4 regions of the Uliginosibacterium sp. 31-12 genome follow, and region 1 is predicted to be linked to each of the others. Evidence: predicted binding sites of a transcription regulator. Region 1 holds the regulator's gene; each other region holds the start of a gene.
What was found. The regulator sigma-54, encoded in region 1, starts transcription at its own class of promoters, with help from an activator protein. The targets are predictions, from matches to a motif close to TGGCACGCTTNCTGCTNA.
Positions count from the first base shown of each region.

Region 2: Q3Y64_RS15985 (DUF2126 domain-containing protein) is a predicted target of sigma-54. The motif match lies at 2,435-2,452, and genes of this name have one in related genera.
Region 3: atzF (allophanate hydrolase) is a predicted target of sigma-54. The motif match lies at 6,144-6,161, and genes of this name have one in related genera.
Region 4: nirB (nitrite reductase large subunit NirB) is a predicted target of sigma-54. The motif match lies at 5,563-5,580, and genes of this name have one in related genera.

Region 1 covers NZ_JAUOOA010000006.1:30,939-38,496, reverse strand. The annotation lists gene recA (recombinase RecA) at 1-913, shown strand, start outside; gene recX (recombination regulator RecX) at 919-1,383, shown strand; gene lptB (LPS export ABC transporter ATP-binding protein) at 1,364-2,086, shown strand; gene Q3Y64_RS12275 (RNA polymerase factor sigma-54) at 2,121-3,629, shown strand; gene raiA (ribosome-associated translation inhibitor RaiA) at 3,648-3,977, shown strand; gene Q3Y64_RS12265 (PTS sugar transporter subunit IIA) at 4,113-4,598, shown strand; gene hprK (HPr(Ser) kinase/phosphatase) at 4,567-5,514, shown strand; gene Q3Y64_RS12255 (putative Na+/H+ antiporter) at 5,576-6,835, opposite strand; gene Q3Y64_RS12250 (hypothetical protein) at 6,968-7,558, shown strand, end outside.
Region 2 covers NZ_JAUOOA010000009.1:26,801-34,358, forward strand. The annotation lists gene Q3Y64_RS15970 (5-(carboxyamino)imidazole ribonucleotide synthase) at 1-840, opposite strand, end outside; gene purE (5-(carboxyamino)imidazole ribonucleotide mutase) at 846-1,346, opposite strand; gene folD (bifunctional methylenetetrahydrofolate dehydrogenase/methenyltetrahydrofolate cyclohydrolase FolD) at 1,343-2,221, opposite strand; gene Q3Y64_RS15985 (DUF2126 domain-containing protein) at 2,488-5,823, shown strand; gene Q3Y64_RS15990 (circularly permuted type 2 ATP-grasp protein) at 5,955-7,558, shown strand, end outside.
Region 3 covers NZ_JAUOOA010000007.1:119,073-126,630, reverse strand. The annotation lists gene Q3Y64_RS14120 (pectinesterase family protein) at 1-782, shown strand, start outside; gene cysK (cysteine synthase A) at 899-1,831, shown strand; gene Q3Y64_RS14110 (MalY/PatB family protein) at 1,928-3,073, shown strand; gene Q3Y64_RS14105 (GntR family transcriptional regulator) at 3,070-3,765, opposite strand; gene Q3Y64_RS14100 (AtzH-like domain-containing protein) at 3,803-4,177, opposite strand; gene Q3Y64_RS14095 (AtzE family amidohydrolase) at 4,177-5,598, opposite strand; gene Q3Y64_RS14090 (AtzG-like protein) at 5,595-5,795, opposite strand; gene atzF (allophanate hydrolase) at 6,193-7,558, shown strand, end outside.
Region 4 covers NZ_JAUOOA010000002.1:38,668-46,225, forward strand. The annotation lists gene Q3Y64_RS05435 (CmpA/NrtA family ABC transporter substrate-binding protein) at 1-293, shown strand, start outside; gene ntrB (nitrate ABC transporter permease) at 360-1,292, shown strand; gene Q3Y64_RS05445 (ABC transporter ATP-binding protein) at 1,304-2,095, shown strand; gene Q3Y64_RS05450 (hypothetical protein) at 2,229-2,447, opposite strand; gene Q3Y64_RS05455 (NarK/NasA family nitrate transporter) at 2,446-3,654, shown strand; gene Q3Y64_RS05460 (bifunctional protein-serine/threonine kinase/phosphatase) at 3,745-5,445, shown strand; gene nirB (nitrite reductase large subunit NirB) at 5,748-7,558, shown strand, end outside.

The DNA.
Region 1 (7,558 bases):
CATCCAGGCCGTTTCCACGGGCTCTCTCGGGCTGGACATTGCGCTGGGCATCGGCGGCCTGCCGCGTGGCCGGGTGGTGGAAATCTATGGTCCGGAATCTTCCGGCAAGACCACGCTGACCCTGCAGGTCATTGCCGAAATGCAGAAAATTGGCGGTACGGCCGCCTTCATCGATGCAGAGCATGCCCTGGATGTGCAATACGCAGCAAAGCTTGGCGTCAAGGTCGAGGATCTGCTGATTTCGCAGCCCGACACCGGTGAGCAAGCCCTTGAAATTGCCGACATGCTGGTGCGTTCTGGCGGTATCGATATCGTGGTTATCGACTCGGTCGCCGCGCTTACGCCGAAGGCCGAAATCGAAGGTGAAATGGGCGATCAGTTGCCCGGTCTGCAGGCGCGCCTGATGAGTCAGGCTCTGCGCAAGCTGACGGCCAACATCAAGCGCACCAATACGCTGGTCATCTTCATCAATCAGATCCGCATGAAAATCGGTGTGATGTTCGGCAACCCGGAAACCACCACCGGTGGTAACGCACTCAAGTTCTACGCCTCGGTCCGTCTGGATATTCGCCGCACCGGCACGATCAAGCGTGGCGACGAAGTCGTCGGCTCCGAAACCAAGGTCAAGGTCGTCAAGAACAAGGTAGCGCCTCCCTTCAAGGAAGCCCACTTCGACATTCTTTATAGCGAAGGCATTTCGCGTGAAGGCGAAGTGATCGACATGGGCGTCGATCACAAAATCGTCGACAAGAGCGGTGCCTGGTACGCCTACAACGGCGAGAAGGTCGGCCAGGGCAAGGACAATGCACGTGAATTCCTGCGTGCCAATCCGGCGCTGGCACTCGAGATCGAAAACAAGGTGCGTGCCAGTGTGGGGGTTGCCGTGATGCCTACTGTGGCTGAAGCGGAGTAAGCTGTTTGAAGAAGCCCGCCGCTTCGCTCAGCTCGACAGCCTTGCGTCTGCTCGCCACGCGCGAACATTCGAGGCTGGAGCTGCGGCGCAAGCTGGCGGCAAGAGCCGGCGCCGACGATGATGTCGAAGCCGTGCTGGATCGCATGGCAGAGACAGGTCTGCAGTCTGACGAGCGCTTTGCCGAGAGTTTCGTGAGATCGCGCGCCAGCCGCTTTGGTGCCGCGCGCATCCGTCGTGAGCTGGATGACCGGGGAGTGGATCGCGAGACGGCAGCTGGCGCCATGGGCGAGGCTTTGCAGGAAGATGAACTGATGCGCGCGCGCAGCGTGTGGCAGAAAAAATTCGGGGTGTTGCCGCAGGATCACAGGGAGTGGGCGCGTCAGGCGCGCTTCCTGCAGACCAGAGGGTTTGCGGTCGACATCATCAGGAAACTCTTGAAAGAAACACTGGATGAGTCTGCTCAGGGTTAGCAATCTGCAGAAACGCTACAAGGCACGCACCGTGGTGCACGACGTGTCCTTCGAGGTTGGCAGTGGCGAAGTGGTGGGCTTGCTGGGGCCGAACGGCGCAGGCAAGACCACCTGTTTCTACATGATCGTCGGCCTCGTACGTGCCGATGGCGGCAAGATCCATCTCGATGGAACCGAGCTCACCCATTGGCCGATCCACAAACGGGCGCACCAAGGGCTCTCCTATCTGCCGCAGGAAAACTCGGTGTTCCGCAAACTTACGGTCTCCGAGAACATCATGGCGGTGCTGGAGTTGCAAAAGCTCTCCAGCGCAGACATGGCAAAACGTCTGGATGAGCTGCTGGATGAACTCAACATCGGCCATTTGCGCGAAGCGACCGCTATGTCCTTGTCCGGCGGTGAGCGCCGCCGCGTCGAAATCGCGCGTGCGCTGGCCACCCGTCCGCGTCTGATCCTGCTGGATGAGCCTTTTGCCGGCGTTGATCCGATTGCAGTGATTGATATCCAGAAAATCATCAGTTACCTCAAGGCGCGCGGTATTGGCGTGCTGATTACCGACCATAATGTGCGCGAAACCCTCGGTATTTGCGATCACGCCTACATCATCAATGCGGGTGAGGTGCTGGCTGGCGGCAAACCGGCAGAAATCGTGCAGAATGAACAGGTACGGCAGATTTACCTTGGCGAACACTTCCGCCTCTAGGCTTGGCCGCTCCGCACCTCCCCGTCTGTAAAGAATGAAACCCTCGCTTCAGCTCCGCCTTTCCCAGCAACTTGCGCTCACCCCGCAGTTGCAGCAATCCATCAAGCTGCTTCAGCTGTCCACGCTCGAACTCAATCAGGAGATCGAACGCATCCTGCTCGAAAACCCGATGCTGGAGCGTGAAGGCGGTGACGAAGAAAGTGATGGACCCGTCCCTGTCGAGGCGGGCGAAGCCAGTGTGGCGACGGCGGGTGAGGAATACCGCATCGAATCCTCTGCTTCATCCTCCGGCGATGAGGATTTCGAGTCGCCGAGCGTGACGGACATGCCGGACAACATCGGAGAGGCTTACGACAGCGTTTCGGATGATGATATCGGCGAAGCTGCCGAATGGCGCACGGAAGGCGCCTCGCGGAATGGCGGTGGGGACGACGATGATTCCGACTTTCAGGAATTCCAGGCCGCCGCTACTTCCTTGCGGGATCACCTGCTGGGGCAGGTCGCCCTGATGCCGCTGGTTGATCGTGATCGTGCGCTGGTGCAGCTGATCATCGAAGCGCTGGACGACGACGGTTTGTTGCTGCAGGACCTCGAGGAACTTCTGCCGCTGATTCCGGCCGAATGGGAAGTAGAACTCGATGAGTTGAACATTGCCTTGCATCAGGTCCAGAACCTTGACCCCGCCGGCATCGGCGCTCGCAACTTGCAGGAGTGCTTGCTCCTGCAGATTCGCGCTTTGCCGGAAAGTGCCACGCGCGATCACGCCATGCTGATCGCGGACGGCAATCTGGAATTGCTGGCTGCGCGCGATTTCGCGCGCCTCAAGCGGCGCCTGGGCTGCAATGATGATGCCTTGCGCGCAGCTCAGGAACTCATTTGTCATTTGAATCCGCGTCCGGGGGCTCAATTTGCACCGATGGAAACGCGCTACGTGATTCCGGACGTGGTGGTGCGCAAGCAACGTAGCGGCTGGACGGTGAGCCTCAATCCAGAGGCCATGCCGAGACTCAGGATCCATCGGGTCTACGCCGATATACTTCAACAGAACAGGGGCGTAAGTAGTTCCTTATCGGGACAGCTGCAGGAAGCCAAGTGGCTGATCAAGAATGTGCAGCAGCGATTTGACACCATCCTGCGTGTTTCGCAGGCCATCGTCGAACGTCAGCGCCAGTTCTTTGATCATGGTGAAGTGGCCATGCGTCCGCTGACCCTGAGGGAAATCGCCGAAGAGCTGGAGCTGCATGAGTCAACGGTGTCGCGGGTGACCACCCAGAAGTACATGGCCAGTCCCCGCGGTGTGTTCGAACTGAAATACTTTTTTGGCAGTCATGTTTCCACCGATACCGGTGGTGCATGTTCAGCAACGGCGATACGCGCGCTGATTCGCCAGCTGGTCGCGGCCGAAGACGGGAAAAAACCCCTGTCGGATGCCAGGATTGCCGAATTGTTGGGCCAGCAGGGTATCGTGGTGGCACGCCGGACGATTGCGAAATACCGGGAGTCGCTGAATATTCCGCCGGTCAGTCAGCGCAAGTCGATCTAACAGGAGAGGAGTAGTTTTATGAATCTCAACATCACCGGCCATCATCTGGAAGTCACTCCCGCTTTGCGCGAATATGTGGTTTCCAAGCTCGATCGGGTGATTCGCCATTTCGATCATGTTACGGCGACCCATGTGACCCTCTCGGTACAGAAACTTAAGCAGAAAGCAGAGGTGACTGTTCACGTGCGCGGCAAGGATATCCACGTGGAAAGTGAAGACGACGACCTGTATGCCGCCATTGATGCGCTGGCAGACAAGCTGGATCGTCAGGTTCTCAAGCACAAGGAAAAGATCAGCGATCACAACCGTGAATCGATGAAACGGCAAGGCGCTGAGAGCGCCAGCTGAAGCGCTGGACGCAGCCGGTCTGGACAGGCAGAATTGTCCGGCCGGCGATGGTTGAGGCTTTCTGCCTCAACCGCTCTGAAACCCAGAAAGCGGCGAGCTCCGGTCCGGAGACTCGCCGCTGTGCTGTAAAGACTCATGAACCTGATTTCGCAGATCCTTGACCCCGTGCGCATCCGTGTCGATGTAGCGGCCTCCGCGCGTGACGGCCTGTTCGCCGCCATTGGCGAGCTGTGCGAGCGCGACAGTGGCCTCGCGGCCCGCAAGCTGGTGGATGCACTGAACCAGCGCGAAAAGCTTGGTTCGACAGGGCTTGGGATGGGAATTGCGATTCCGCATCAGCGCATCAAAGGTCTCAAAGAGCCGCTGGGCGCTTTCCTGCGCACAGCTAGCCCGATCCCTTTTGATGCGCCGGATGGGTTGCCGGTCAGTCTGTTCTTCGTGATGCTGGCGCCGGAGCAGGCCAATGAGACCCACCTGCGTCTGCTCGCCGAACTCGCCCAGATGTTCAGTGACAAGGGGTTTCGTGACACCCTGCTGAGCGCACCAGATTCCGCCGCCATTGCGGCAGCCTTCCAGAACTGGAGCCTCCATGCGGCGAGCGAGCGTAGCTCAGCTGTTTGAAGTCAATCGCGCAGCCTTGCAGCTGCGCCATGTGGCCGGGCGTTTGGATTCCTTCCTGTCGGTGTCTGACAATCGGGTGTGGCCCGCTGATCTGGTTGGCCACCTCAACATGATTCACCCGAATCGTTTGCAGATCCTCGGTGAGGCTGAGTTCGCCTGGGCGCGCCGGCAGAGCCGGGATAAGCTCGATCTGCACATGATGGATCTTTTTGCCGCCACCCCGCCCGGCATGATCGTGGCAGATGACTGTGAAGTGCCCGAGCTCTTCCGCCGCGCCTGTGATGAGGCTGGGGTGCCAGTAATGGCTTCGCCGCTGGAGTCCGCCCGGATAATCGATGTACTGCGCGCCTATCTCTCGCGCAAGCTGGCCGAGCGGGTTTCACTGCATGGGGTGTTCATGGATGTGCTGGGGGTCGGGGTGCTGATCACCGGCGACTCGGGGGCCGGCAAGTCTGAACTGGCGCTGGAACTGATTTCGCGTGGCCACGGTCTGGTGGCTGATGATGTAGTCGAAATCTCGCGCGTAGCCGCCGGAGTGCTGGAAGGCCGTTGTCCGGACATGCTCAAGGACTTCCTCGAAGTACGTGGCCTGGGCATTCTCAATATCCGCACCATCTTTGGCGAAACGGCCTGCCGACGCAAGATGAAGCTCAAGCTCATCGCCCACTTGCAGCGCCGTACCGGGGCCCAGAACGAGCCCCTGCGCCTGGCGCTGGATGATGAAGACACGCAGGATGTTCTGGGGGTGCCGGTGCGCCGGGTTGTGCTGCCAGTGGCTGCGGGCCGCAACCTTTCTGTGCTGCTGGAAGCGGCCGTGCGCAACACCATCCTACAGTTGCGTGGGATCGATTCCACTCAGGAGTTCGTGCAGCGGCAGCGGGATGTGCTGGATCAGGATGATCCTTACGATCGTTGATTCCGCGTTGGCACATGTAAAAAAGCCCGCACATCAGCAGGCTTTTTTACGTGTGCTGCGCTCAAAGCAGGAATAGCGCCGCCATGGCGACCAGCGTGGGAGGCAATGCGGCCAGTAGAAGTGGCAGCGTGCCGATCGATTCGTCGGCAAAGTGGCCGCGCAGCAACGAAACGCCGGCCGGGTTCGGTGCATTGGCAATCACGGTCAAGCCGCCTCCAGCGACCGCCCCGGCAACCAGGGCGTATTTGAAGCCATCGCTGAGGCCTTCAACGAGTGAGCCCAGATAGGTCAGTGCTGCGTTGTCGGTAATCGCTGTCAGCGCGGTGGCGCCGAAAAATACCGCCTGTTCGCTCATGCTCATCAGGAGTGGGCTCAGCCACCATTCCTGCAAGCCTCCGAGCACCACCAGACCACCGAGGAAAAAAGCCACCAGCAAGGCTTCGGTCACCATCAATGGGCTCTGGTAGCGCTTGTAGGCATGCGTGAAGCCGATGAACGCCATTAACAGGCCGATGCAAACGATAGGGTAGTGGGCAAAGAAAACCGTGGCGGCCAAGAATGTTATATGAATAAGATTGACCGCTAACGGGGTCGTCGCTCCGCCGGCCATTTCGCGTTCAGGCAGGTTCATCAGCTCCTTACGGAACAGCCAGCAGACTGTAGCGGTATTGATCAGCACCGCAACGGCGGCCTTCCAGCCGAACATGCTAAGCATGAAGCCGGTGTCCCAGCCCCAAGCGCCCGCCACCATCAGCACAGGGGGGGCCGCGTAGGAGGTGAGCAGGCCACCGACAGAAATATTCACAAAGAGCACACCGATGGTGGCGTACTTGAAGCGCTCGCTCATTTCGCGCGCATAGAAGTTGTCGCGTAGCATCAAGGCGGCGACGGTCATTGCGGCGGGCTCGGTGATGAAAGAGCCTGCCAGCGGCAGCAGCCCCAGGCAGAGAATGTAGAGGGCCGTGTCGCGGGGAAGTGGCAAGCGTCTGGCCAGACTTCTGACTAGATGTGCTGCCATCTCCATGATCGGTCGGCTGGCTGCGATGACCATGATGACGAACACGAACAGGGGCTCGATGAAGCTGCGTGAAGAAACGTAAGTGGTAGCAGCAGTCTTGCCATCGAGGAAGAGCATCAGTACGAACAGCACCATCGCCCAGAAGCCGAAGACGACCTCGACTTCGCCCAGCAGGTGAAACAGTCCTCCGTGTTTGGGGTGCTGGTGAGCCAAGCGTTCAAACAGGCGGGTGGAGAATGTGTGAATCAGGGCCAGCGCAAAAAGGATCGCGGCGAGCAATTCGATGTTGGTTGGATGGAGCATGAGTGCGCTGAGTGAATAACAGAAGTGTTTGAAATATCGGGGCTTACTGGTTCGACTTGCATACTTCGGCGTGGTTCCCGTACTGACTTTTGCGATGGAGACCGTCCCTGCAGGCATATTGCAGCATTCGGAGTGTACGCTCAGAATCACTTCATTACTTCTGCCTTGAATGCCATGCGCAACCCTCGCCTCTGCTTCTTTCAAGTCCGTCTTGCGGCCCTCCTTCTGTTCTCTGCGGGTGCGCTGTCGGAAGCACAGGCGCAGCAAGTCATCGGCACGAACGTAAAGAGGAATGCTGATGCAGTGCTGACGCTGATGACCTTCACCATTACGCCGGACGTCACCACCAGCTCCCTGTCACTGAGCAGTGGCTCGACGGGTAATCCGAATTTGCAGATGTCCCAGTTGGGGGGCGGCTTCACGCTGAGCAAAGACGTGCCTGTTTATATGGAGGGGAACGCGGCCTACTCGCGCTTTGATCCGAAATTCCTTGTCAGCAACGGTACGGAAGAGCGAGAAGTTCCGACGAAATGGAATACCGCTTCGGTGACTGTAGGCCTTGGCTGGGACTTTAAGCTGATGCCGGAGCTCTCTCTGCGACCCATCTTCAATTACACCCAGGGCTATGTCAGTAGCGATGCTTCGCTTGCGGCGAGTTTCATCAATTACAGGACCGGCTCGGATATCGATTTTCTGAAAGGCGGCAAGATGAGCGCCTATGGC
Region 2 (7,558 bases), on a different contig from region 1:
GACGCAGGCGTCCACCGTGTAGTGGCCGCTGTTGTGCGGGCGTGGCGCCATCTCGTTTACATACAGCTCGCCGTGGGAAACGAAGAACTCCACGCCGAGGGTGCCGATGTAACCGAGCTTGGCGGCGATGTGTTCGGCGATTTCTTGCGCGCTGTCACGTTGGCAGGCCGAGCTGCGCGCCGGCGCGATGGACACGTCGAGAATGCCATTCGTGTGCTGGTTCTCGGCGACCGGAAAACACTTGCTGCGGCCACTCTCGTCGCGCGCCAGCACCACGGAAACCTCGTAATCGAGCTTGAGCATTTGCTCCAGCACGCAAGGCTCGTTCTTGAAACCGTGGAAGGCGGCGATGGCTTCTTCACGGCTCGTAACACGTGCCTGGCCCTTGCCGTCGTAACCGAAGCGGGCGACCTTCAGGATGCCGGGGAAGAGCTCGGCGCCGGCCACTTCCAGATCGGCCACGCTGTTGATCGCGGCGAAGGCTGCGTGCGGAAAGCCGTTGGCGCGCAGAAAGCTCTTCTCGGCAACGCGGTTCTGGCAGATGCCGACGGCATCGGCATTGGGGCGCACCGGGATGAACTTGGCAAGGTATTCGAGGGTGCCGGCTGGCACGTTCTCGAACTCGGTGGTCACCGCAGCGCAGCCGGCGGCGAACTGGTCAAGCGCCGCGAAATCGTCGTACTCCGCGCACAGATGGCGGTCGGCGGCCTTGCCGGCCGGGCTGTTGGGGTCCGGGTCGAGTACCCAGACCTTGTAGCCCAGTTCGTGGGCGGCGAGCACGAAGAAGCGGCCGAGCTGGCCGCCGCCGAGCATGCCCAGGGTGGCGGGGGGCAGGATCATCGTGCTCACGCGATGTCGTCCAGTTTCATGTCCAGCACGCTCTGGGTCTGGCGTGCGCGGAAGGCATCGAGCTGCGCGGCGATTTGCGGATTCTCGTTGGCCAGCATGGCCACTGCGAAGAGGCCGGCATTGGCCGCGCCGGCTTCACCGATGGCGAAGGTGGCCACCGGGATGCCCTTGGGCATCTGCACGATGGAGTGCAGCGAATCGACGCCCGAAAGCGCTTTGCTTTGCACCGGTACGCCCAGCACCGGCACGCTGGTCTTCGCGGCCAGCATGCCGGGCAGGTGGGCAGCGCCGCCGGCACCGGCGATGATGGCCTTGAGACCGCGGCCACGCGCGGCTTCGGCGTACTCGAACATCAGGTCCGGGGTGCGGTGGGCAGACACCACACGGGCTTCATAGGGGATGCCGAATTCCTTGAGGACTTTGGCGGCAGCCTGCATGGTGGGCCAATCGGAGTTGGAGCCCATGACGATGCCGATAACAGGAGTCTGTTCGCTCATTGTGCGTTCTTTGCTTCAAGGGCGCGCTGGGCCGACTCCACGGTGTTGGCCAGCAGCATGGTGATGGTCATCGGACCAACGCCGCCAGGCACCGGGGTGATCAGTGAGGCCACTTCACGAGCTGTGTCGAACTCCACATCGCCGCACAGCTTGCCGGCGTTGGGGCCTTCGGTGAGGCGGTTGATGCCCACGTCGATCACCACCGCGCCGGGCTTGATCATGTCGCCCTTGAGGAAGTTCGGGCGGCCCACGGCGGCGACCACGATGTCGGCACGTTTTGTGTGGAAAGCCAGATCCTTGGTCTGCGAGTGGCACACGGTGACGGTGGCGCCGCGTGAGAGCAGCATCACCGCCATCGGCTTGCCGACGATGTTGGAGCGGCCGATGACGACGGCTTCCGCGCCCTTGATCTGGACGTTTTCGGAGTCCAGCATCTTCATCACGCCCCAGGGCGTGCACGGGTAGAAGCTCTTGCGGCCTTGCAGCAGCAGGCCGAAGTTCTCGGCATGGAAACCATCCACGTCTTTTTCCGGCGAGATGGCTTCGAGCACCTTGTCTTCGTCAAACTGCTTGGGCAGCGGCAGTTGCACCAGGATGCCGTGCACCGAGGCGTCGGCATTGAGTTCGGCAATCTTGGCGAAGACTTCTTCCGGAGCCACGTCGGCCGGGTATTCGAACTTGAGCGAACGGATGCCAGCCTTTTCGCAGCCGGCCACCTTGTTGCGCACATACACGGCCGAGGCCGGGTCGCCGCCGACGAGGATCACGGCGAGGCTGGGCTGCACGCCCTGGGCAGTGAGTTCAGCGGCGCGCTGGGCGATTTCACCGCGCACTTGCGCCGAGAGAGCGACGCCATCGATGTTGCGAGCAGTCATGGTGGGCCTAAGCTTTTGAAAAACCGGCAATTATAGCGCCGAGGTGGAGTTCGCGGAATGTGCCGGGGCGGATCCGGGGCGTGATTTTCTGCAACAAGGCCTTGGCAGGATTCATGCGCTGCTTTGGTGCCATGCAGCATGCCGGGTTGGATGTGTGCCCGTGCTTGGTGCCGGCACTGTGTGCAAAGGCCTGCAATTCCCATGAATAGGGCATTGCACGCTAATTGCTAAGATCTCTCAGCCCCGATCCCAACAGAAAGAAACCGATGTCGATCCATGTTGCGCTGAATCACGTCACGCATTACCGCTACGACAAGCCGATCAGCCTTGGCCCGCAGATCGTGCGTTTGCGCCCGGCGCCGCATTCGCGCACGCGGGTGTTGTCGTATTCGCTGCGGGTGACCCCCGAGGGCCACTTCATCAACTGGCAGCAGGATCCGCAATCGAACTATCTGGCGCGCCTGGTGTTCCCGGAGAAAACCCGTGAGTTCCGCGTCGAGGTGGATCTGGTCGTCGAGATGGCGGTGCTGAACCCCTTTGATTTCTTCCTCGAGCCCGAGGCAATGGCCTATCCCTTTGCCTACAACCCAGGCCTCGAGACCGAGCTGGCGCCCTATCTACTCAAACTGCCACTCGAAAAACGCTTCAAGACGCTGCTGGACTCGGTGCCGCGCGAGAAGACGCCAACCATCGATTTTCTCGTTGCGCTGAACCAGCGTCTGCAGAGTGACATCAAGTATCTGGTGCGCATGGAGCCCGGCGTGCAGACACCGGAAGAGACGCTGGCGAAGGCTTCTGGCTCCTGTCGTGACTCGGCCTGGTTGCTGGTGCAGCTCTTGCGCCACCTGGGCCTTGCCGCGCGTTTTGTGTCCGGCTACCTGATCCAGCTGAAGCCGGATGTGAAGTCGCTCGATGGGCCTTCCGGCACGGAAGTGGACTTCACCGACCTGCATGCCTGGTGCGAGGTTTATCTGCCCGGTGCGGGCTGGATCGGTTTTGACCCGACCTCGGGCCTGCTCGCCGGAGAGGGCCACATCCCGCTGGCCTGCTCGCCGGAGCCTTCGTCCGCCGCGCCGATCGAGGGCGGACTGGAAAAGTGCAAGGTCGAGTTCGAGCACCACATGCGCGTCGATCGCATCTGGGAAGCGCCGCGAGTGACCAAGCCTTATACCGAGGATGAGTGGGCGGCCATCGTTGCGCTGGGCGAGCGCATCGACGACGATCTGCTGGCCCATGACGTGCGCCTCACCCAGGGCGGCGAGCCGACCTTCGTGTCGGTGGATGACCGTGATGGCGCCGAGTGGAATACCGATGCGATGGGCCCGACCAAGCGTGGCCTGTCTGCCGAGCTGCTGGCCAAGCTGAAGGCGAAGTACGCGCCGCATGGGTTGCAGCACTTTGGCCAGGGCAAGTGGTATCCGGGTGAGCAGCTCCCGCGCTGGTCGCTGAACCTTTACTGGCGCAAGGATGGTGAGCCGCTGTGGACCAATCCGGCACTGTTTGCCGATGAGCAGCAAGACCACGCCGTCACTGACGCTCAGGCGGGCGACTTCCTGCGCGGTGTGGCCGAGCGGCTCGGGCTGGCGCCGAAGTTCGCTTTCCCGGCCTTCGAAGATGTCTGGTACTACCTGTGGCGTGAGCGCAAGCTGCCAGCCAACGTCGATCCCTTCGATGCGCGTCTGGAGGATCCGCTCGAGCGTGAGCGCCTGCGCAAGGTATTCAGCCAGGGCCTGGACAAGACGGTGGGTTGGGTGCTGCCGATCGCGCGCAACTCGGCCGGTACACACTGGCAGAGCGGGCCGTGGTTCCTGCGCGATGAGCGCTGCTACCTGATCCCCGGTGATTCACCGCTGGGTTATCGCCTGCCGCTGGATGGCCAGCCGTGGACCCGTGCGGCGGATTATCCCTGGCTGCACCAGTCTGACCCCTTGCAACGCCAGCCTCCCTTGCCCTCGTATGCTGCCCTGCGCCATCAGGAACTGGTGCGGCGCGAGATTGCTCCGGTCGGTCTGGCCGGTGCCGGCGGGCGCGGCAATGGTGACGCGGCCTGCGAGCGCCACCCGGAGGCCTTCGAGTCTGCCGGCTGGGTCACCCGCACCGCCATGTGCGCCCAGCCACGCGAGGGCAAGCTCTATCTCTTCATGCCGCCCACCGCCTTGCTGGAGGATTATCTGGAAGTGGTGGCCGCCATCGAAGCCACTGCCGAGGCGATGCAGTTGCCGGTGGTGCTGGAGGGGTACGAGCCGCCCAGGGATGCCCGTCTGCAGGTGCTGCGGGTGACGCCGGATCCGGGCGTGATCGAGGTCAATGTGCATCCGGTGGCCTCCTGGGGCGAGCTGGTCGAGCAGACCACCCATCTCTATGACGCGGCCCACCACACCCGCCTGTCTACCGAAAAGTTCATGCTTGATGGGCGCCACACCGGCACCGGCGGCGGCAATCACTTTGTGCTGGGCGGTGCCACGCCGGCCGATTCGCCCTTCTTGCGGCGGCCGGATCTGCTCGCCAGCATGGTGAGCTACTGGCACAACCATCCCTCCCTGTCCTACCTGTTCTCGGGCCTGTTCATCGGCCCGACCAGCCAGGCCCCGCGTGTCGATGAGGCACGTAACGATTCGGTCTATGAGATCGAGGTGGCGCTGCAGGAGATGCGTCGCCAGAGTGCGCAATTCGGGAACTGCCCGCCGTGGCTGATCGACCGCTTGATGCGCAATCTGCTCATTGACGTGACGGGCAATACCCACCGGGCTGAGTTCTGCATCGACAAGCTGTACTCGCCAGACGGCTCTGCCGGCCGCCTCGGCCTGCTCGAAATGCGTGGTTTCGAGATGCCGCCGCATGCCGAGATGAGTCTCGCCCAGCAACTTCTGATGCGCGCGCTGCTGTCGCGTTTCTGGCAGCAGCCCTATGAGCCGTCGCGCCTGAAGCGCTGGGGGACCGAGCTGCACGATCGATTCATGCTGCCGCACTTTGTGGAAGACGATTTCCGGGATGTGATCGAAGAGCTGCAGGATTTCGGCTACCCGCTGGAGGCGCATTGGTTTGCGCCCCATCTGGAGTTCCGCTTTCCGAAAATCGGCGATTTCGTCGCCAAGAACGTAGAGGTCGAGCTGCGCCTCGCACTGGAGCCCTGGCATGTGATGGGCGAGGAGGGTGGTGCCGGCGGCACGGTTCGCTTTGTTGATTCCTCGGTCGAGCGTCTGCAGGTGAAGGTGCGCGGCTGGGGGGATGAGCGTCATGTGCTGACTTGTAATGGCCGCGCGGTGCCCTTGCAGCCCACCGGTACGGTTGGCGAGTTCGTGGGCGGGGTGCGCTATCGTGCCTGGCAGCCACCCTCCTGCCTGCACCCGACGATTGCGCCGCATGTGCCGCTCAGCTTCGATCTGGTGGATGGCTGGATGCAGCGCTCGCTGGGAGGCTGTCAGTACCACGTGGCCCATCCGGGCGGACGCAATTACGCCACCTTCCCGGTCAATGCCTACGAGGCCGAGGCGCGGCGCTTGGCACGCTTCTTCCGCTTTGGCCATACTCCGGGGCGGATCGCGCCTGCGCTGGAAGAGCGCAACCCGGACTTCCCCTTCACGCTCGATTTACGCAAATGAGGCATCACTGAGCAGCCCGCCACGGGCATCCGTCAGCGCAGCCGGCACGCGCGCCAGTCGTGTCCGGCCGCCCCTGCTGGTGGCCGTGGCACTCTACAATGCCGGGACGCCCTCAATAACAAGAAATCCTCATGCCCCGACAATTCCTCGCCGAGTATCCGGACGATAGCGCCCGTTTCGACGAAATGTTCTCCGCGCCCGGCGTGCCGCGCGCGCATTACGCTGCGCTCTATCAGCGCCTGCTGGGGCAAACCGCGCCGCAGTTGCGCGAGCTGTTCAACGATACCGATCGCCAGATTCGCGACAACGGGGTGACCTACAACGTCTATGACGACGAGGAAGGTAGCGGTCGCCCTTGGGCTATGGACCCCTTGCCGTTGATCATCCCGGCGGACGAGTGGGCCGGGATCGAGCGTGGCGTACAGCAGCGCGCACGCCTCTTCAACTGCATCCTGGCCGACCTGTATGGCCCGCAGCAGCTGTTCCACGAAGGGCGCCTGCCGCCTGCGCTGGTGCTGGGCCACCCCGGCTTCCAGCGCCCTGCGCATGGCATCCAGCCGCCGGGCGGGGTTTTCCTTCACATTCTGGCGGTGGATCTGGCGCGCTCGCCGGACGGGCAGTGGTGGGTCGTCAATGACCGTAGCCAGTCACCCTCGGGCATGGGCTACGCACTGGAAAACCGCATCATCACCGCGCGCCTGCTCCCCGAATTGTTCCGCGAGCTGCGCGTGACGCGCCTGGCCAGTTTCTTCGCTGCCCTGCGCGACTCCATCGCCAGCTATGCGCCGCATGACAATGGCCTGGTCAATACGGTGGTGCTGACGCCCGGGCCTTACAACGAAACCTATTTTGAACACGCTTACCTTGCGCGCTATCTCGGCTTTCCGCTTGTCGAGGGGCAGGATCTCACCGTGCGCGATGGCTGTGTGTGGCTCAAGACCCTGTCTGGCTTGCGCCGCGTCCACGCCATCATCCGCCGCATGGATGACGATTTCTGTGACCCACTTGAGCTGCGCGCCGATTCAGCCTTGGGTGTGCCGGGGCTGATGGATGTGGTGCGCAGAGGCAATGTGCTGTTGGCCAATGGCATCGGCGCCAGCGTGATCGAAACCGGGGCGCTGGCGGGTTTTCTGCCGGGTCTTAGCCAGCACCTGCTGGGCGAGGAGCTGGCCATGCCTGGGGTGGCCACCTGGTGGTGCGGCGAAACCTCGGCGATGGAAGATGCGCTGGAGAAAGTCGATCACCTTGTCTTCAAGAGCGCTGTGCCGCATCCGCAGGGGCGGCGCATCGAGCCGGTGTTCGGCGAGGATCTGGATGAGGACGGGCGTGCCCGCCTGGCTGCCCGCGTGCGTGCCAATCCGCGCGATTATTACGCCCAGGAACTGGTCTCGATCTCGCGTGCGCCGCTGCTCGATCGCAGCCACGGCCGCAAACTGTTGGCTCGCCCGGTGGGCCTGCGCGTGTTTGCGGTGGCCACGCCAGAGGGCTATATGGTGATGCCGGGTGGCCTGGCCCGTAGCGCCAGTGATCATGACACGCGCATCCTTTCGAACCAGCGTGGCGGCGGCAGCAAGGACGTATGGGTGTGCGGCGAGACGGCCGGTGCGCCCATCTCGCTGCTGCGCCGGCCGGTCGAAGCGGCCGATCTGGTGCGCAGCGGCGCCGGCCTTTCCAGCCGGGTGGTGGAAAATCTATTCTGGTTCGGCCGCTACTCCGAGCGCTGCGACAATCTCGC
Region 3 (7,558 bases), on a different contig from region 1:
GCGGCAGCAAGAAGGACAAGGAAGCCACCGCCAACGCCTGCGAAGGCCGCAAAGGCGCTGACACCTACGGCACCTCCGGCAGCAGCACCTTCCTCGCCTACTCGGATGGCTTCCAGGCCAAGAACCTGACCATCTCGAACGACTACGACGAGCGCCCCAATCCCAAGAGCGGCACCCAGGCGGTGGCCCTGAACACCCGCGGTGACAAGGTGATCCTCGACAATGTGCGCCTCCTCGGCAATCAGGACACGCTGATGGTGAAATCCAAGGATCGCGCCACGATCAATCGCGTCTTCATCACCAACAGCTACATCGAGGGTGATGTGGACTTCATCTTCGGCCACGCCGTCACTGTTTTCGACAAGGTGGAATTCAAGTCCCTGACCGATCGTGAAGGCGCCGAAGGCGGCTTCGTGTTCGCCCCCAGCCATCCCGACATCTACCCCTTCGGCTATCTGGTGACCAACTCCAAGTTCACCTCGGATGCCAACAAGGAAGGCAAGAAGATCAGCCTGGGCCGTGCCTGGGATGACAGCAGCGGCACCTACAAGGCCAAGGACGGCAAGGTACACATGCCCAATGGCATGCTGGTAATCCGCAGCTCCTGGATCGGCGCTCACATCGACGCCGAGTCGCCCTGGAACAAGGCCGCCACCACCAGCCGCCCCTTCGATTCCGAGAAGGCGCAGACCGTGCAGTTCGGCAACCCGAAGGTCGCCACCGTGTTCCCGGCCAACCGCCTGTTCGAGTTCCGCAACTCGGGCCCAGGTGCGGCCAAGTAAGCATGCACTGAATCCACAAGGGGCCTTCGGGCCCCTTTCTCATTCCCCTTGCCGGGCTCCTCATTCCAGCGGGCCCGGCATAGAATCGCCCGGTATTCCACTCAAGGAGAGACTGCATGAAGATCGCCGCCAATGTCACCGAGCTGATCGGCAACACCCCGCTGGTGCAACTCAATCGCCTCGCCGCCGGCATCAACGGCCGCGTGCTGGCCAAACTCGAGTTCTTCAACCCGGCCCACAGCGTGAAGGACCGGATCGCCGCAGCCATGATCGAAGCGGCCGAGAAGGCCGGCAAGATCGGCCCGGACACCATCGTGCTGGAGCCCACCTCCGGCAACACCGGCATCGGTCTGGCCATGGTCTGTGCGGCCAAAGGCTACAAGTGCGCCTTCGTAATGCCCGAAACCATGAGCCGTGAGCGCCGCCTGCTGCTCAAGGCCTACGGTGCCGAGCTGATCCTCACCCCGGGGCCGGAAGGCATGCCGGGCGCGATCAAGCGCGCGCAGGACCTTGCCGCTGCGGACTCACGCTACTTCATCCCCCAGCAGTTCGAGAACCCGGCCAACCCCGAGATTCACCGCCACACCACGGCCGAAGAAATCTGGCGTGACACCGACGGCACGGTCGACCTCTTCGTGGCCGGCGTCGGTACCGGCGGTACGGTCACTGGCGTGGGCGAAGTGCTCAAGGCCAAGAAACCCTCAGTACAGGTCTTTGCCGTGGAACCCGACGCCAGCCCGGTGCTCTCCGGTGGCGCGCGCGGCCCGCACCCGATTCAGGGCATCGGAGCCGGCTTCGTGCCGGGCATCCTCAACACCGGCGTGTATGACGAAGTACTGCGCGTGAGCAACGCTGACACCTTCGACATCGCCCGCCGAATGGCCACCGAAGAAGGCCTGCTGGTCGGCATTTCCAGCGGTGCAGCGGTTTCGGCAGCGCTGGCCGTGGCGCGCCGCCCGGAGAATGCCGGCAAGACCACTGTGGTGATCATCCCGAGCTTCGGTGAGCGTTATCTCTCCACCCCGCTGTTTGAGCATTTGGCAGTCTGAGCCAGCTCAAACCTGCTTCAAGGAGGGCGCTGCGGCGCCCTCTTCTTTTACGCGCGCCCGCCCTACAATCCCTGATCACTTCAGGAGTTCCACACCATGGCTTTTGACTTTGATACCTCGCCCGACCGCCGTCACTCAGACAGCATCAAGTGGCAACGCTATGCTCATCGCGACGTGCTGCCAATGTGGGTGGCCGATATGGATTTCGCCGCGCCCCCCGCCGTGCGTGAAGCCCTTCAGGCCCGTCTCGATCACGGCGTATTCGGCTATGCCCATGTCTCCACTGCCCTGCGCGAAGCCATCGTGGAAGGCATCGCGCGCGATCACGACTGGCAGATCGAGCCAGACTGGCTGGTTTTCCTGCCCGGCGTGGTGCAAGGCTTCAACCTCGCCTGCCGCCTCGCTGGCGAGCCCGGCGACGGCGTGCTGACCTTCCCGCCGATCTACCCGCCGATGCTGCTGGCGCCGGACAATCACCAGCGCCGCCTGGTGCGCAGCGAGCTGGTGCTCAAGGGCGGGCGCTGGGAATATGACTGGAATGGCCTAGACGCCCTGCTCGCCACCCAGAGCGCGCGCCTCCTGATGCTGTGCAATCCGCACAACCCGGTCGGCCGAGTGTGGACCCGCGAAGAGCTCACCCGCCTCGCATGGCACGCCGAAAAGCATGACTGGCTGATCTGCTCGGATGACATCCACTGCGGCCTAGTGATCGATTCGGCCCAGCCCTATCTGCCGATCGCCGCGCTGGATGAAGCCATTGCCCAGCGCAGCATCACCCTGATGGCACCCTCGAAAACCTGGAACATCCCGGCCCTCGGCTGCGCCTTCGCAGTGATCCCGAATGCCCATCTGCGCAAACAATACCTGGCCAGCGCACGTGGCCTGATCCCGGACGTCAACGTGCTGGGCCTTGTTGCCTGCGAAGCGGCCTACCGTGACGGCGGCCCTTGGCGTGAAGCCCTGCTGGCCTACCTGCAGAGCAATGCGCGCGCCCTGCTGGCGGGTGTGAATGCCCTGCCGGGCCTCTCCATGGCGCCGGTGGAAGCCACTTACCTGGCCTGGCTGGACTGCCGCGGGCTGGGCCTCACCGACCCGCAGCGCCACTTCGAACGACACGGTCTGGGACTCTCGGACGGCCGCGACTTCGGCCTGAACGGCTTCCTGCGCCTGAACTTCGGCTGCAGCCGGGCATTGCTGGACGAGGCCTTGCAAAGACTGGCCACCGCGGTGCGAGCAGTCTAACTCTGGCGCGCAGACTGGAGCCGGTGCAGGGTGATCTTGCGCACCTCGGCGCGGCTCTCGGCGATATGGCTGTTAAGCAGCAGCACAGCCTGATCGGCGCGCCGGCGCAGAATGGCCTGAAGGATCTGGGCGTGCTCCTCGTAAGTGCGCTCCACGCGGTAGCCCTGGGTGAAGTCCAGCCGACGGATGATGCGGATGCGCTCGATCACATCGTTATGCACGCGGGCCAGCTCAGGGTTGTTTGCCGCATCCACCAGGGTAGTGTGAAAGATTTCATCGAGCTCGGCCGCCGCGCGGGCATCGCGCACGCGCCCCTCCTCCGGCACCAGCCAGACGGCCTTGAGCACCTCCACATGGCTCAGATCGGTCTGGTCGCAGAGTTTTCGCACAGCCGCACTCTCAAGGATCATGCGCAGCTCGTAGAGATTCTCGAACATCACGAAATCAAAGGGACGCACGCTCCAGCCATTCCTGAAGTGCACGAACAGATACCCCTCCCGCTCCAGCCGGTAGAGCGCCTCGCGCACCGGCGTGCGGCTCACCCCAAGGCGCTCAGCCACCTGGCTCTCGGTGAAGCGATCGCCGGGCAGCAAACGGAATTCAAAAATGTCGTCCTTGACACGGGCATACACGTGATCGACACGCGAGCCGGCCAGGCCTGGGGAAGCGGAGGAGAGATCGTCTGGGCTCATGCGCACTTCAAGGCAGTGGAGGGCCAGCCATCGGGCATCATTCGCGATAGCTGATGTGAGCGAAGACGATACGCCAGTCTGTCCCGAAACGCACCCAGGTCTGGCTCTGGCGGCCGATGCGGCCATCCACACTACGCCGGAAAACGATGTTCACGGTGGCGCTGTGGGTGCCGAAACACACGATGCGCCGAGCCAGCCGTTCGCGCGCCAGGCCACGCAGCGGACGCGCCGCACGGAAAGCCCGGATCGTATCGATACCGACCTGCTCATCCGAAGCATTGACCCGTTCGACCCGACCATCCTTCCAGAACAGCTCGTCGAGCACGGCCAGATCGTTCACCAGTAAGGCCGCCTCGTAGCGATCCGAGGCCTTGCTCACCTCGGCACACATGCGTTCATCATTGATCGGCATTACCCCTCCCTGATCCACGGTTGACGAAAACACAGGCCCTGCGCCTCCAGAACCGCCGCCGCAGCCAGCGCCACATCCTCCCGGCCCGGCGCAGCAATCAGCTGGACACCAATCGGCAGGGCTGTGTCTGTGGGCAGCGGCACCGCCACCACTGGCAGGCCGATGAAAGAAATCGGCTGGGTCAGCAGGCCGATCGAGGGGCGCGTCGGCACCCGCCCGCCCGGCAAGTTCAGCTCGGGCTGGGCAATCGTCGTCGCCACGACCGGCGTAGCGGGCGCAATCAGCAGATCGAAGCGCTCGAAATAATCCAGCAGGCGCTGCAGAAAAACCTGCCGGAAGCGCTGGGCCTGCACATACCAGCTGGCTGGAATGAGGCTGCCAGCGAGCATGCGGTCCCGATTATTCGGCTCCATATCCTCATACCAAGTCTGCAAGGCCGGGCGGTAGAGCTGGCCGGATTCGCTGGCGGTGATCACGAAGGCTCCGGCGCGAGCTGCCGCCACATCGGCAATATCCAGCTCGTCGCTGGCGGCCAGCGCCTGCGCCACACGCTCGCTGGCTCGGCGCGCCTCCGGGCCGGACCATCGATCAAAGTAGCCACTCAGCCGCGCCACCCGCAGCGCTCCCGGCCCCTGCTGCTGCGCCTGTAGTACTGCGGCCTCGGTCGCCGCACCGACTACGCGCCGACAGGCCTGGTCCCGCAGATCAAGCCCGCTCAGCACATCGAAGATCCGCGCCAGATCACGTGGCGAACGCGCAAAGGGACCGACGTGATCGATGCTGTGCACAAAAGGCATGCTGCCGCCCCGTGAGAGCCCGCCGTAGGTGGGCTTGAGGCCGTAGATGCCACAGAAGGAAGCCGGCACGCGGATTGAGCCATTGGTATCCGAGCCCAGCGAGAAGGCGCACAGCCCCGCCGCGACCGCGGCGCCGCTGCCACCCGAGGAGCCGCCCGCCACGCGGTTAGGATCGAGCGGATTCCGGGTCACGCCATGAAAGCTGTTTTCGGTGGTGAAGCCATAGGCATACGCATCCATGTTCAGCCCACCCAGCAGACAGGCACCGGCCGCGGCCGAACGCGCGACCAGGGTGGCGTCCGCGGCCGCCGGGCCCGCAGTACGCGCGCGGTGCCCGCCGGCCAGGGTCGGCAGGCCGGCGATGTCGAACAGATTCTTCACGGCATAGGGCACACCAGCCAGCGGCGCCAGGGCTTCGCCCCGTGCCCGCTGCGCATCCACTGCGGCAGCCTCGCGCAGGGCGCGCTCGCGGGTCTGGTCGGTATAGGCAAGGAGCGCTCCATCCCGTTCATCCATGCGGGCAAAACTGGCTTCTGCCAGCTCACGTGCGCTCACCTCTCCGCCTGCCACCCCCTCCGCCATCTGCCAGGCATTGCGTCCCAGCCACGCCTCTGCGGCGCTCATGGGCGAAAGATCGGCGCCGGTTCCACGGCGGCCGCCAGTGGCAGTGCCAGCAGCGGCGCCGCCACACGCGCCACCAATGCCATCTGCTCCGCCACCCGCGCGAGCTGCGGCGCATCCAGCGCATACCCCTGCAGCACAGCCACCTGCTCTACATAGGCCAGCCAGGGGTTCTCCTTCATCACCACTTCGCTTTGCATGGGGGCTCCTCTTTCATGGGGTCCGGAAACAATCTTGCATACAAGATCAAATGCAATTTCTGTTCCCCTACTTGTGCCTCTGCTGAACAGCCCTCCCGCCACGCCCTCCCAAACCTTGTCGCGGCAAGCGCCCCAGCCTTCTCTGACTGATCCGCGCCACTCCGGCAGGGAGCTGGGGGAACTGTTGGCGCCCCGCACCAGAAGCGGGCGGAGCGCCACGCCATCCCCCGCTGCGGTGCGCACCCCTGCCCCGGCGACAGCCCCCCAGAGCTCAAGAACGCCCAACAAGTCGATAAAAATCAAAACTTTGAATGAAGCCGTGAGCACCCGGTCAAGTTGGCACGACGATTGCACACCTACTTGTATACAAGCACTCTCTACCGACCTGGACGCTCCCATGACCGACTCGACGCTCTCTTCTGGCCGCGATCTCTCCATTACCGCCCTGCAAAAGGACTATGCGAGTGGTGCACTCACGCCGCTACAGTTGCTCAGCGCATTGCAGCCCTTGCTGGCCGCCTCGAATCCGGCAGCCTGGATCTATCGCCTGGATGCCCCCGCCTTGCAGCAACGCGCGCGGGAGCTGGAAGCACTTGGCCCTGGCCCGCAGCGCCCGCTCTACGGCATCCCGTTTGCCGTGAAGGACAACATCGATGTCGCCGGCCTGCCCACCACCGCCGCCTGCCCCGCCTTCCGCTATATCGCAGAAGCTCATGCCACAGTGGTGCAGCGCCTGCTCGATGCCGGCGCGATCCTCATCGGCAAGACCAACCTGGACCAGTTCGCCACAGGCCTGGTCGGCACCCGCTCGCCCTATGGCACCCCTAGCTCCACCTTCAGTACCGAACATATCTCCGGCGGTTCCAGCTCAGGCTCGGCCGTCGTCGTCTCGGAAGGCTGCGTGAGCTTCGCACTGGGGACCGACACGGCAGGCTCCGGGCGTGTGCCGGCCGCCTTCAACAACATCGTCGGCGCCAAACCCACGCGCGGCTGGCTCCCCACCACCGGTGTAGTACCCGCTTGCCGCTCACTCGATTGCGTGTCGGTATTCGCCATCAGCGCCAGTGAAGCCTGGCAGGTGCTCTGTGTCGCCGGCGGGGCGGACCCTACCGATCCATGGTCACGCCATGCGCAAGCGGCCGGTTTGCCGGCCCGGCCCCGGATCGGCGTGCTGCGCGCCGAGCAGCGCGAATTCTTTGGCGACGCGCAAGCCGCGGCGCATTACGCCGACATGCTGGAAAAACTCGCCACGCTGGGCGAGCTGGTCGAGTTTGATTTCGCACCTTTCGCTGCAACGGCGGCGCTGCTCTACGATGGCCCCTGGGTGGCCGAACGCCTCGAAGCCACGAAGGGCCTGCTACAGAACCAGCCCGAATCACTGGACCCGACCGTCCTCACAGTCATTGCACGCGGTCTCGAGTTCGACGCCGCACAGGCCATGCAGGCGCAGACCCGCCTGCAGGCCTTGCGCCAGCAGGTCGCCCCCGTATGGCGGAACCTGGACCTCTTGGCCCTGCCAAGTGCGCCAACCCAGCATCGGATCAATGCCGTCCAGGCCGATCCGGTGCGCCTCAACAGCCAGCTCGGGTATTACACCAACTTCGCGAACCTGCTGGATTTATGCGCCGTGGCAGTGCCCGGGCCACTGCGCCCGGACGGCCTGCCCGCCGGTGTCACGCTGCTGGCACCGGCCTGGCATGATGCCGCGCTTGCACGCCTGGCCGACACCCTGCATCGCAGCAGCGACTGTCGCGTCGGCCACA
Region 4 (7,558 bases), on a different contig from region 1:
CGGAGAAGAACTACATGAAGTTCTACAACGACGGCACGGTGAACTTCCCCTACCTCTCCGATGGCATGTGGTTCCTCACCCAGCACAAGCGCTGGGGCTTGCTCAAGGGAGACGTGGATTACCTGGGCGTGGCCAAGAAGATCAACCAGATCGAGCTCTACAAGCAGGCCGCTGCCATCGTCAAAGCGCCGATCCCGAAGTCCGACATGCGCAGCTCGAAACTCATCGACGGCGTGGTGTGGGACGGCAAGGATCCAAAGAAGTATGCCGAGAGTTTCAAGATCAAGGCCTGACAACCGGGCATTCTGAATCCAGTCAACGGGCGGGGCCCCAGCCCCGCCCGATCAGGAGTAACGATCATGAGTGCAGCCAGCCTGAGCCTTACCGCCAACAGCAGCAACCCGGCGCCCGCAGCCGAGCCCACAAGCCCCGCCAGGACGACAGAGAATCACATGACCAGTGCAGCCCCCGCCACCATCGCCGCGAGCAAGCCGGCGCCTAAAAACTACGCCGAGCCGATCGGCCGCGCCTTGCGCGCCCTCCTCCCTCCGATCCTGGGCTTCGCCTTGCTGGTCGGCATCTGGGCCATCGTCTCGATGAAGAATAAAGGCATACCGACACCGGAAGTCGTCTGGCATGCCGCCGTCACCCTGTTCTCCGATCCCTTTTACAGCAACGGCCCGAATGACCAGGGCATCGGCTGGAACATCCTGTCCTCGCTCAAGCGCGTTGCAATCGGGTTTGGCTTTGCCGCCGCCGTCGGCATCCCGCTGGGCTTCATGATCGGCCGCTTCAAGTTCCTCAGCGCCGCGCTGGATCCGATCATCTCGCTGCTGCGCCCGGTGTCCCCATTGGCCTGGTTGCCAATCGGCCTGCTGGTGTTCAAGAAGGCCGACCCGGCCGCCACCTGGACCATCTTCATCTGTTCCATCTGGCCGATGATCCTCAACACCGCTCAAGGCGTACAGCGCGTACCGCAGGACTATCTCAACGTGGCCCGGGTCCTGAACCTCTCTGAATGGAAGGTCATCACCAAGATTCTCTTCCCTTCTGTTCTGCCCTATATGCTGACCGGCATCCGCCTCTCGATCGGTACGGCCTGGCTGGTCATCGTGGCCGCTGAAATGCTCACCGGCGGCGTTGGCATCGGCTTCTGGGTGTGGGACGAATGGAACAACCTGAAGGTCGAGCACATCATCATCGCCATCTTCGTGATCGGTCTGGTCGGTCTGCTACTTGAACAGTTGCTGATCCAGATCGCCAAGAAATTCAGCTACGACAGCAACAGCTGAGGAGAACCGTCATGAAATCACTGGTACAGATTGAAAACGTCGGCATGAGCTTCGAAACCAAGAAAGGCTCTTTCGTCGCCCTGCGTGACATCAACCTGCAGATCAACGAAGGCGAAGTAGTCTCGCTGATCGGGCACTCGGGCTGCGGCAAATCCACACTGCTGAACCTGATCGCCGGCCTCACCCTGCCCACCGATGGAGCGCTCATCTGTGGCGGACGCGAAATCGCCGGCCCCGGCCCGGAGCGCGCCGTAGTGTTCCAGAACCATTCGCTGCTGCCCTGGCTGACCTGCTTCGAGAACGTGTATCTCGGTGTGGAGCGTGTCTTTGGTCAGAAGGAAGGCAAAGCCAAACTCAAGGCCCGCACAATGGCCGCCATCGAAATGGTGCACATGGCGCATGCAGCAGACAAACACCCCGGCGAGATCTCCGGCGGCATGAAGCAGCGCATCGGCATTGCCCGCGCCTTCGCCATGGAACCCAAGATCCTGCTGATGGACGAGCCCTTCGGTGCACTCGATGCGCTGACCCGCGCCGCCCTGCAGGACGAGCTGATCGGTGTAATGCAGAAAACCGGCGCCACCGTAGTGATGGTGACCCACGACGTGGATGAAGCTGTGCTGCTGTCCGACCGAGTGGTGATGCTCACCAACGGCCCGGCCGCCACCATCGGCGAGATCCTCGAAGTGAATCTGGCCAAACCACGCAATCGCCTGACGCTCGCCAACGACGCGGAGTACACCCGCTGCCGGGCAGCGATCATCGAGTTCCTGTACCAGAAGCAAGTCCGGAAAGCCGCCTGATCCTCCTCCAGCAGTTGTTTGAGCGCCCGTCGGCCTGCAAGCCGGCGGGCGTTTTGTTGTTCAGCCCCTCGGACGCCCGCTCAAGCCTCAAGACAGGGCAGCGCACGCCCACAAACGGGGCACCCCCAGGCATTCAAGGCCTTTTCAGCGCCCCAGACGGCCAATCAAATCCAATCAAATCAGTCTCTTGTGAAAAATGGCCCGGGACCTGCTTAAAACCCTCCACCAAGCACCAAGCCCCGTAAAAAGCCGGGGCGTGCAATTGCACGACAAAGACGTCGCGCAGTACAGGATCAACGGCGATCTCTGGTAGCTGAATTTCAAGCCAACCCACAGAGAAAAGCAGATCCATGGACAAGCAATCCTTTCTCAAGGCCGGCCATACGCCGACCCTGCTCGCCGCCTTCCTGTATTTCGACCTCGCCTTCATGGTCTGGGTGCTGCTCGGCCCGCTGGCCGTACAGATCGCCGTGGATCTGCAACTGAGCGCCGCCCAGAAAGGCCTCATGGTCGCCACACCCCTGCTCGCCGGCGCGCTACTGCGCCTGGTGATGGGCGTACTGGTCGACCAGATCCAACCCAAGAAGGCCGGCCTGATCGGCCAGCTGATCATTCTCGGCGCACTGTGCTGTGCCTGGTATTTCGGCATCCATAGCTACACCCAGATCCTGGTGCTGGCTATCTTCCTCGGCGTGGCCGGCGCATCGTTTGCCGTGGCCCTGCCGCTGGCCTCGCGCTGGTATCCGCCGGAGCATCAGGGCACCGCCATGGGCATTGCTGGTGCCGGCAACTCCGGCACCGTGCTGGCCGCCCTGTTCGCCCCGGGCCTGGCCATGGCCGTAGGCTGGAACAATGTCTTCGGCCTCGTCCTGATCCCGCTCGGCATCGTCTTCGTCATCTACTGCGCAATCGCCAAGGATGCCCCCAACAGCCCACCGCCCAAGCGCCTCGCCGACTATGCCAAAGTACTGACTGATCGCGACGCTTGGTGGTTCATGTTCTTCTACTCGGTGACCTTTGGTGGCTTCTCAGGGCTTGCCAGCTCACTGGTCATCTTCTTCAACGGCGAATATGGCCTGGACCCCAAGACTGCTGGCTACTTCGCTGCGGCCTGTGTGTTTGCCGGCAGCGTGTCGCGCGCCATGGGCGGCAATTTTGCCGACCGCATTGGCGGCATCAAGATGCTCACCGGCGTCTATATCGTGGCCGCGATCTTCCTTGCCATCGTGAGCGCCGGCATCAGCAACGTCTGGCTCGCCGCTGGCGTGATCTCGATTGCCATGCTCGCACTGGGCATGGGCAACGGCGCAGTATTCCAGCTCCTGCCGCAACGCTTCCGCAAGGACATCGGCGTCATGACCGGGCTCGTGGGCATGGCCGGCGGCATCGGCGGTTTCTACCTCGCCTCCAGCCTCGGCTACGCCAAGCAGCACACCGGCAGCTACCAGATGGGGCTCTTGATCTTCATCGGTCTCGCGGTGGCTGCATTGCTGGGCCTCACCGGCGTAAAGACCCGCTGGCGCACCACCTGGGGCGCAGCGGTGGCGGCAAAGATCTAGAAACCTGATAGTGGGGAGTGTGAAGTCGGGCGTGGGATAAAGTCACGTTTCCCCACACTTCCACCTCCCACCGCCACTTCCCACTCCCCCATGCCTCTTACCGTCACCCTCGGTCACGCCTCGCTGACTGGCCCGCGCGCCCGCAACGAGGATTTCGTCGGCGCCGTCACGCCAGAAGGGGCCGAGCTCGACAACAAAGGCCTGCTCGGAGTGGTCGCGGACGGCGTGGGCGGCCACGCTAACGGGCGCGAAGCCGCCGAGTTCACCGTCCGCAGCCTGCTCAGCGATTACTACGCCACGCCGGATACCTGGGCCGTGCCTCAGGCGCTGGACAAGGTGATCGGCGCGGCTAACCGCTGGCTGGTATCACAGTCAGCCCGTCGCAGCGAAACGGCTGGCATGGCCACCACGCTCTCGGCGGTGGTTCTACGAGGCCGGCGCTGGATCACGGCGCATGTAGGCGACTCGCGCATCTATCTGCTGCGTGAAGGGCAATTGCGCCGCCTGACCCAGGATCACGTGTGGGAGCACCCGGAACTGAAGACCGTGCTGTCCCGCGCGGTTGGCCTCGACAAGCATCTGTCCATCGACTTCGGCGAAGGCGAGCTGAATGAGGGCGACTGCTTCATTCTGCTGAGCGACGGGGTGTGGGGCACGCTGCGCGATGCACGCATCCAGAGCCTCATCGAAAGCCATCCGGACGCTCAGGAAGCCGCTTTCGCACTGGCCGACGGGGCGGTCGACAGTGGTGCGCAGGACAACTGCACGGCCCTGGTGATTCGTGTCAGCGAATTGCCGCGCGACACCCTGCGCGATTCGCTGGCCCGCCTGCGCGAGTTGCCGCTGCCGCCGCGCCTCAAACCGGGGCAAAGCCTGGACGGGCTGGAGGTGCTTGATGTGCTGCACGACTCGCGCATCACCCTGCTCTACCGTGTGCGCATGCCCGCCGGCGGTATCGCCGTGCTCAAGACCCTACATGCCAGCGCCGACCTGGAGGATGCCGCCGCACTCGCCCACGAGGAGTGGATTGCCCGCCGGGTCACCGATGCAGCCTTCCCGCAGGTGATCCCGTGGCCCTCGCGCAGCCACCTGTACTACCTGATGAGCTGGCACGAAGGGGAGAGCCTCAAACAGCGCCTCACCCGCGGCCACCGCTTCAATGCGGCCGAAGTGGCCGAGACGGGAGAGCGCCTACTCAAGGGGCTGGCCACTCTGCATCGGCTGGCCATCGTGCATCGCGATATCAAGCCGGACAATCTGCACCTGGGTGCCGATGGGCGCCTGCGTATCCTCGATCTAGGCGTGGCAGCCGCCGATGGCCAGCACGAAGGCGAACGCTTCGGCGAGATCAACAATCCCGGCACCCCTTCCTACATGGCGCCGGAGCTCTTCCAGCAAGGTGCCGAGCGCCCGCGCGCCAACGAATCCAGCGATCTGTACGCCGTTGGCGTCACGCTCTACGAACTCGCCACCCGCAAGTATCCGTATGGCGAGATCGAACCCTTCCAGCATCCGCGCTTTGGCGACCCGGTGCCGCCCACACGTTACCGGCCGGACCTGCCGGAATGGCTCGAATCGGTGTTGCTGAAAGCCGTGGCACGCGAACCGGAGCGCCGCTTCGAAACCGCCGAAGAATTCCTGCTGGCCCTTCAGCGCGGCGCCCATCGCCCGCTCGCCGTGCCACGCCAGCGTCCGCTGCTGGAGCGCGACCCGCACGCGCTGCTGAAGCTCGTGTGCGCCCTGTCGCTGATCGCCAACCTGCTCCTGCTGCTCCTGTTCCTGAGCAAATAAAGAGTGCGGCGCCATGCTTCAAGAACGTGCATCCTCGCCCTCCGCGAGTGCATCGAAGGCCTGATAAAAACACTATAAAAACAACCCAACCCTTGAATTTCAATGAGTTAAAAAGTCTGGCACAACGCGTGCTTTGATTTGGATCAATATCGAGCACCAAGTACGGCTGGGCAATCCTGCCGTACGCAACCGGCCAGCAACGAAGCTGTCCGGACAGGGTCAAGGGCGATCTCTGGTGTAGCTGAAGATTTATGAACAGGACGTATGTCAAGACGTCCTCAGCTTTCAACAGAGGGAACCGCATGGAAAAGCTCAAGCTCGTCATGGTTGGCAATGGCATGGCCGGTGTGCGCACGCTCGAGGAGCTGCGCAAGATCGCTCCGGACATGTACGACATCACTGTCTTCGGCGCCGAACCTCATCCCAATTACAACCGCATCATGCTGTCGCCGGTGCTCGCCGGCGAGATGACCATCCAGGACATCATTCTCAACGACTGGAACTGGTACAAAGACAACGGCATTACCCTGCAGACCGGCAAGAAGATCATCAAGATCGATCGCAAGGCACGCAAGGTTTTCGCTGAGGACGGGACAGAAGCCGAATACGATCGCCTGCTGCTGGCCACCGGCTCGAATCCCTTCATCCTCCCGGTGCCGGGCAAGGATCTGCCGGGCGTGATCGCCTACCGCGACATCGCCGATACCGACGCGATGATCGATGCCGCCGCCCAGTACAAGCACGCAGTGGTGATCGGCGCCGGCCTGCTCGGCCTGGAAGCCGCCAACGGCCTGATCCTGCGCGGCATGAGCGTCACCGTGGTGCACATCGGCGAGTGGATCATGGAACGCCAACTCGACAAGACCGCGGCCAACATGATGCAGAAGGAGCTCGAGGCCCGCGGCATGCAGTTCCGCCTCGGCGCCCACACCGCCGAACTGGTGCAGGGCGAAAGTGGCCGCGTCTGCGCACTCAAGCTCAAGAGCGGCGAAACCCTGCCGGCCGATCTGGTGGTGATGGCTGCCGGTATCCGCCCCAACACCGCGCTGGCCGAATCGGCCGGCATTCACTGCAACCGCGGCATCGTGGTCAATGACACGATGCAAACCTACGATCCGCGCGTGTATGCCGTGGGCGAGTGCGCCAACCACCGTGGCATCGCCTACGGTCTGGTCGCGCCGCTGTTCGAGCAGGCCAAGGTCGCCGCCAACCACATTGCCCAGTTCGGCATCGGCCGCTATCAGGGTTCGGTCACCTCCACCAAGCTCAAGGTCACCGGCATCGACGTGTTCTCGGCCGGCGACTTCTCCGGCGGCGAAGGCACTGAGGACATCGTGCTCTCCGACCCGGCGGCGGGCGTTTACAAACGCGTGGTGGTGAAGGACGACAAGATCGTCGGCGCTGTGGCCTATGGCGACACTGCTGACGGCTCCTGGTACTTCCAGATGCTCAAGGACGGCCAGAACATCGCCGACATCCGCGATCACCTGCTGTTCGGCAAGAGCCACCTCGGCGACGCGGGGCACAAGGGCCAGAACCAGGCCGCCAGCCTGCCCGACACCGCCGAGATCTGCGGCTGCAACGGCGTGTGCAAGGGCACCATCGTCAAGGCCATCAAGGAACAGGGCCTGTTCACGCTCGATGATGTAAGGAAGCACACGAAGGCCTCCAGCTCCTGCGGCTCCTGTACCGGGCTCGTGGAGCAGATCATCGCCTCCACCGTGGGCGGCGCCTACACCCCGGCGGACTCCACCAGCAAGCCGGTGTGCGGCTGTACCGATCACTCGCATGGCGAAGTACGCAAGGCCATCCGCGATCAGCACCTGACCAGCATCCCGGCCGTGATGCACGCGCTGGCCTGGAAGACGCCCAATGGCTGCGCCTCCTGTCGTCCGGCACTGAACTACTACCTGATTTCCACCTGGCCGCACGAGGCAAAAGATGACGCGCAAAGCCGCTTCATCAACGAGCGCGCCCACGCCAACATCCAGAAGGATGGCACCTACTCGGTGGTGCCACGCATGCTAGGCGGCCTCACCACGCCCGACGAGCTGCGCGCCATCGCCGATGCAGCGGACAAGTACGCCGTACCCACGGTGAAGGTCACCGGCGG